DNA from 2 places in the Haloimpatiens massiliensis genome. Region 1 is predicted to be linked to the other one. Evidence: riboswitches for the same ligand, from Rfam matches in the RefSeq annotation. Region 1 holds a riboswitch; the other holds the start of a gene.
What was found. Region 1 has a riboswitch for S-adenosylmethionine ahead of C1715_RS03485 (methionine ABC transporter ATP-binding protein). Riboswitches for the same ligand answer to the same signal wherever they lie in the genome.

Region 1 (3,421 bases):
TCATTTGCTTAATTAATTCTTTAATTTCATAACGTTTATTTCCTATTTTTTTAGCTGCAACCATGCATGCACAATTAAGAGGCCAAATGCCGCTATTTTGAGTAAAACGCTGAATATGACGTTCATTAATATAGTATAATGGTCTTATTAAATGTAATCCCTTAAAGTTGGAAGATTTTAATTTTGGAAGCATGGTTTTAAAATTTCCAGAATACAATACATTTAATAAGGTTGTTTCTATAACATCATCAAAATGATGCCCAAGAGCTAGTTTGTTACATCCTAATTCTTGTGCTTTTGAATATAATGCCCCTCTGCGCATTCTTGCACACATATAACAAGGATAGTCTTGTGCTATATTATCTACTATTTCAAATATACCAGATTCAAATATGTTAATAGGAATATTTAAATACTCACAGTTGTCTATTAGTAATTTTTTTATATCCTCATGATAACCGGGGTCCATAGCTATAAATTCCAAATCAAATTTCATTTGGCCATGACGTTGAAGTTCTTGAAATAGTTTAGCCATTAATAAACTGTCTTTTCCACCGGAAATGGCTACAGCTATTTTATCTCCATCTTCTACTAATTTATAATCCTTTATGGCTTTAATAAATTTGGACCATATATTTTTTCTATAGGTTTTTACTAGACTTCTCTCAATTTCCTTAAGAGGCTTTCTTTCATTAAAGGGTACTAATATTTCACAGCCACTGCCTGCAACATTACTCATAAAAAACACCTCACTTTTCATAAAACATTATTTCAATTTTAACACAAAAAGTCTTTTATAGATTAGGAATTATTACTGGTAATAAAACCAGTGATTCCACTACGCAATAAGTGATTATAGCACTGGATACATATTTAGGCAATTACACGAACGATGAAAATATTATTATATGTTTAATTATAAAATTCACTTTTAACGCAAAAAATATGTTGACATTATAAAAAAAAGCTAATATAATCTTAAATAACGATTTAAAAATAAATATTATATCTTATCAAGAGATGCGGAGGGACTGGCCCTATGAAGCTCAGCAACCATATTGCAAAAAGCAATAAAGGTGCTAAATCCAGCGGCAATTGCCGAAAGATGAGGATACAGTGAAGGTTTAGCCTGAGGATATCCTCAGGCTTTTAATTTTTTATAAGTAGTTAGTTCATAGAATTATTATTGAAAACAGTGACGAGAAATCTGAAAATTGTTAGCAAAGTTTTTAAAAAATTTAATAGAGAACTTATCAAGAGATGTGGAGGGACTGGCCCTATGAAGCTCAGCAACCATACTGTAAAAAGCAGTAAAGGTGCTAAATCCAGCGGCATTGCCGAAAGATGAGGATATTTCAAGGCTCGAGATATTCTCGGGTCTTTTCTTATATATGAAATATTTCTTTGGAAATAATAATTAAGTTTTTAAATTCAGGGTTAAGCCTTAAGGAGGTAGAAGAATGGAAAATAGTTATTCAAATTCAAGTATTATAGAGGTTGTTAATGTAAATAAGAGCTTTGGAAATGCTAAAGTCCTTAAGAATGTAAGCTTAAGTGTAAATAAAGGTGAAATTTTTGGAATTATAGGGCACAGTGGAGCTGGAAAGTCTACTTTGCTTAGATGTCTAAATGGGCTAGAGCGCTATGAGCAAGGTAGTATTAGAGTAATGGGGGCGGAAGTAACAAATTTAAGCGGCAAAAAAATGAGAGATTTAAGAAAAAATATGGGCATGATATTTCAAAATTTTAATTTATTGAATTCTAAGAATGTATATGACAATGTGGCCCTTCCACTTAAGGTGTGGAAGAAAGACAAGGTATATATTGATAAAAAAGTTAAAGAATTTTTAAAACTTGTAGGTCTTGAAAATAAAGCTAAAAGCAAGCCTAATCAGTTAAGTGGTGGACAAAAACAGAGAGTAGCTATTGCCAGAGCACTGGCTTTAGAACCAAAGATATTATTATGTGATGAGGCTACATCAGCATTAGATCCTCAAACTACAAACTCAATATTAAATCTTATAAAAGAAATAAGTGAGAAGCTTGCCATAACAGTAATTATAGTTACACATCAGATGGAAGTTATAAAGCAAGTATGTAATAGAATAGTGCTTATGAAGGATGGAAAAATTAAGGATTCTGGACTAGTTAAGGAACTGTTTCTAACCCCAGAAGGAGAATTAAGAGATCTATTATGTGGGGACGAGCTTTTGCCAGAGCATGGATTTAATATAAAGATCTTCTTCCCTTCTGAAGTAAGTAATCAATCAATAATTACTTCCATGGCTAGAGAACTTCAGATAGATTTTTCTATAGTATGGGGAAAGCTAGAAAACTTTAGACAAGAAGTTTTAGGAAGCTTAATTATAAATGTAAACAAAGAACATAAGCAAGATATATGCGGTTATCTAGATTCAAAAAATATAAGATGGGAAGTGGTTTAATTGATTAATGAGGTTTTTATTCCAGCATTAAAAGACACAATTTATATGGTAGGCTATTCTACGGCTTTTACACTTCTAATCGGACTAATATTTGGAGTTGTTTTAGTTGTAACTGATGAGAAAGGGCTTAAACCTAATAAATTTATTTATCGCATAGTAGATGGATTTATAAATATATTAAGATCTTTTCCATTCATAATACTTATGATAGCAGTTATTCCTCTTACTAAAGTTATAGTGGGTAAAAGCATAGGTAGAACAGCAGCAGTGGTGCCACTCACTATAGGAGCATTTCCCTTTGCAGCAAGGGTCATGGAATCTTCTTTAAAGGAAGTAGAACATGGGCTTATAGAAGCAGCTAAGTCTTTTGGAGCTAATACTTTTCAAATATTAATTAAGGTAATATTTCCAGAAGCTTTTCCATCAATGGTTCGAGGAATAACTTTAACTGTAATAAATTTAATTGGTTATTCAGCTATGGCAGGAGTTGTAGGAGCTGGTGGATTAGGTGATGTAGCTATTAAATACGGTTACTATAGGTTTGATACCCAAGTAATGGTATATACCATAATAATATTAGTGATTCTTGTGCAGTTAATTCAAGGGATTGGAGATATTGCATATAAAAGATTAAGTAAATAAATTTTAGTTAAGAATTTCCAGTTTCAGTGTAGCAAGCTAAAGGAGAGTTTATAAATACTAAGTTTTAGATAAATTAAAAGGAGGAATTTTAAAATGAAAAAGAAAATATGTGCATTGCTAGGAGTTTTATTTCTAAGCACAGCAATAATAGGTTGTGGGGCAAAAGCAGAAGGAGACAAAAAGAGTACAGAGGGGGATAAGGATAAGAAAGAAATAGTAGTGGGAGCATCACCAGTGCCTCATAGAGAAATATTAGAAAAGGCTGGGGAATTAATTAAAAAAGAAGGGTACACTATAAAAATAGTAGAGTTCACAGATTATCAAACACCTAACAT
Region 2 (3,421 bases), on a different contig from region 1:
TCTTGTTTCCTTCTATCAGTGGTCTCTATTAGAAATTGTTTGATATTTTCAAGAGTTACTTCCTTTTTTTCTACCATAACTAGTTTTGGATCATGCATATTTTTATAGGCAAGTTTTTTAACTTCAGAGTTCATTGTGGCTGAAAAACATAGGGTCTGACGGTTATTTGGTGTATGACTTATAATGGAGCGGACTTCATTTTTAAATCCCATAAGGAGCATTTGGTCAGCCTCATCCAATACTAATGTTTTCAAATGGTCAAGATTAATTGTGTTTCTGTTAAGGTGATCTAAAAGTCTACCAGGAGTTGCGATTACCAAGTGAATATTACCTTTAAGCTTTTTTAGTTGAGAGCCTATATCTTTACCACCATATACAGCTAATATATTTAAATCCTTAGCTTCTTTTAATTTCATAGCTTCTTGAGTTATTTGTATGGCAAGTTCCCTTGTTGGTGTTACTATTAAACCTTGAATTGTGTCTATGTTAGGAGACATATTTTCAAACATTGGCAGTAGAAATGCAAGGGTTTTTCCAGTTCCAGTTTGAGCTTCCGCTATAACATCATGACCATTATTTATTAGCAAGATACTTTGTTCTTGAATTGGTGTTGGTTCACTAATTCTTTGAGCTTTAAGTATGCTTAGTACATCATCACTAAGACCTAGTTTTTTAAAATTTATCATAATAATCTACCTTTCAACTTTCAAGTGTATTTTGTATTTATATAAATATTTATCCAATGAATAATAGCTGTAATATTATTTTTAGTTGATATGTGACGTGAGATTCATATTTCAGCAGAATAAAAATTCTATTTTAGCTGAGCTTTGTTTTATATAAACTAGCTAAGTATATCATACTTTTAGTATAATAAAAAGTGAGATAAAGTATACTTGATTGATATCTGTATACTTATTATGAAGTATACACTGGGATGATTTCTTGGGAAAAATTATCAAGCGATAACTTATATATGTAAAGTTATCAATTAAAAAATAAAAAAAGTATATTGACAGAATATTAAGTATAGTATATATTATATATAATTTAATAATTAGTCTTTTATCAAGAATGGTGGAGGGACTGGCCCTATGAAACCTGGCAACAGCTGGCCTAAATGGCTGGAATTGTGCTAAATCCTGCAGGAAATCCTGATAGATAAGAGATAGCTGAAAATATTGTTATTGTGCTATTTTCTATCTTTTATGGAAAATAGCTTTTTTATTTCCATAAAAGGTTTTAAATCATTAATGTTGCTACTTGTTAGAAGACTTCCTTAATTATTTTAAAGGGGGTTTTTTTATGTCAAAAAAATTGTCATTTGAAACATTATGTATTCAGGAAGGCTATAAGCCTAAAGTAGGAGAGCCAAGGATATTACCTATTGTTCAAAATACCACCTATTACTACAATAATCCAGATTATGTAGGTGAGTTATTTGACTTAAGTAAAGAAGGTCATATGTACTCTAGGATAAGCAATCCGACAGTAGCAGCCTTGGAAGAAAAGTTTTCATTACTTGAAGGAGGTGTTGGTGCAGTTGCCACATCTTCGGGCCAATCAGCTACGTTACTAGCTGTATTAAATATATGTAAAGCAGGAGATCATATATTAGCAGCATCTACTTTATATGGTGGAACCTTCAATCTTTTAAATGTTACCTTAAGGGAATTAGGAATCCATACTACTTTTGTAAATCCAGAGGCTTCAGGGGAAGAAATTTTATGTTCTATAAAGAACAATACTAAATTAATTTTTGGAGAAACCATTGGAAATCCAGGTCTTAATATTCTTGATTTTGAGAAGTTTTCATCTATAGCTAGAAAATCAAATATACCTTTTATAGTAGACAATACTATTGCAACACCGTATCATTGCAATCCTTTGAAGCTTGGAGCAAATATAGTAATACATTCCACCACTAAATATGCTGATGGGCACGCTACATCAGTTGGAGGAATAATTATTGATGGAGGAAATTTTAATTGGGATAATGGCAAATTTCTATCAATGGTAGAAAAAGATTTAAGTTATCATGGGTTAAAGTACGTAGAAGCTTTTAAAGAAAAGGCGTATATAACAAAGCTTAGAGTTAAATTATTAAGAGATATAGGAAATATTATGTCTCCTTTTAACGCTTTTTTAACCAATTTGGGTTTAGAGACTCTTCATTTAAGGATGAAGGCCCATAGCGAAAATGCATTGAAATTAGCAAAATGGCTTCAAAAGCATCCTAAAATTTCATGGGTAAACTATCCTAGGTTGGAGGATAATATAAACTTTCAAAGGAGCAACAAATACTTGAGAAATGGAGCTTCAGGTATGTTGACTTTTGGAATTAAAGGGTCTAAAGAAGATATAAAGGAGTTTATTAAAAAATTAAAATTAGTAGCTTTAGTAATTCATATAGGTGATGTTAGATCTTCTGTGCTTCACCCTGCAAGTACAACTCATAGGCAATTATCTGTAGAGGAACAGATTAATGCAGGAGTATCCCCTGAAATGATAAGAGTTTCTGTGGGCATTGAAAATATAGAGGATATAATTAAGGACTTTAGACAAGCTCTTAATTATATAAGTTAATATGACAATATACTTAAATAAGCCTTTTGAAGGATTAAAGCTTTTAGAAAAGGGCAGTATAGACTACTCACTAGGGTTGAAGAGAACTGAGAATTTAAAAAGCATAGGAATTTTAAATTTAATGCCAAATAAACAGGAAACGGAAGCACAGTTTTTAAAATTATTTAATTCTATAAATAAATCAGTACATTTGAGGTTTTTAAGAATTATAAATCATAGTTGTAAGAATAGTTCAATGTCATATTTAAAAAATAATTATGAAACGCTTGAGGATATTAAGAATAAAAAGTTAGATGGAACAATTATAACTGGAGCACCTCTAGAAAAATTGCCTTTTGAACATGTAAGTTACTGGAGGGAGCTTCAAGATATATTTAATTTTATTGAGGAAAATGTAAAAACCTCTTTCTTTATATGCTGGGCAGCTCAAGCTGCAATGTATCATTATTATGGTATTAGAAATTATGTTATGAATAAAAAGACTTTTGGCATATACAAACATTATAAGCTTAGGGAAGAGAGAATTTTAGAAAATCTAAATTTTCCTGTAAACTGCCCTCATTCCAGATATAGTAGGATTTTAAAGGAGGATTTAAAAAATAATCATAATCTTAAAATACTTTTGTACTCTCAAGAAGTAGGTGAGCTTTTATTATTTAATGAGAAGAAGTTTTTTATGTTAGGACATATTGAGTATGACAGAGATGTTTTAAAAAAAGAGTATCTTAGAGATTTATCAAAAGGAATAGATGTTTCAATGCCTAAAAATTATTTTCCAATAGACAATGTTAAAAAAGAACCGTTTTATAGTTGGAAAAATGAGGGTAATGTTTTA

Region 2: linked by a shared signal. The riboswitch ahead of C1715_RS10280 (O-acetylhomoserine aminocarboxypropyltransferase/cysteine synthase family protein) and the one ahead of C1715_RS03485 (methionine ABC transporter ATP-binding protein) in region 1 are both predicted to bind S-adenosylmethionine.

What each region holds. Positions count from the first base shown of each region.
Region 1 is NZ_LT854637.1:62,790-66,210, forward strand. It holds gene C1715_RS03480 (tRNA 2-thiocytidine biosynthesis TtcA family protein) at 1-739, opposite strand, end outside; SAM riboswitch class I at 1,008-1,112, shown strand; SAM riboswitch class I at 1,248-1,351, shown strand; gene C1715_RS03485 (methionine ABC transporter ATP-binding protein) at 1,488-2,444, shown strand; gene C1715_RS03490 (methionine ABC transporter permease) at 2,445-3,086, shown strand; gene C1715_RS03495 (MetQ/NlpA family ABC transporter substrate-binding protein) at 3,180-3,421, shown strand, end outside.
Region 2 is NZ_LT854640.1:448,496-451,916, forward strand. It holds gene C1715_RS10275 (DEAD/DEAH box helicase) at 1-686, opposite strand, end outside; SAM riboswitch class I at 1,063-1,168, shown strand; gene C1715_RS10280 (O-acetylhomoserine aminocarboxypropyltransferase/cysteine synthase family protein) at 1,306-2,586, shown strand; gene C1715_RS10285 (homoserine O-acetyltransferase/O-succinyltransferase family protein) at 2,588-3,421, shown strand, end outside.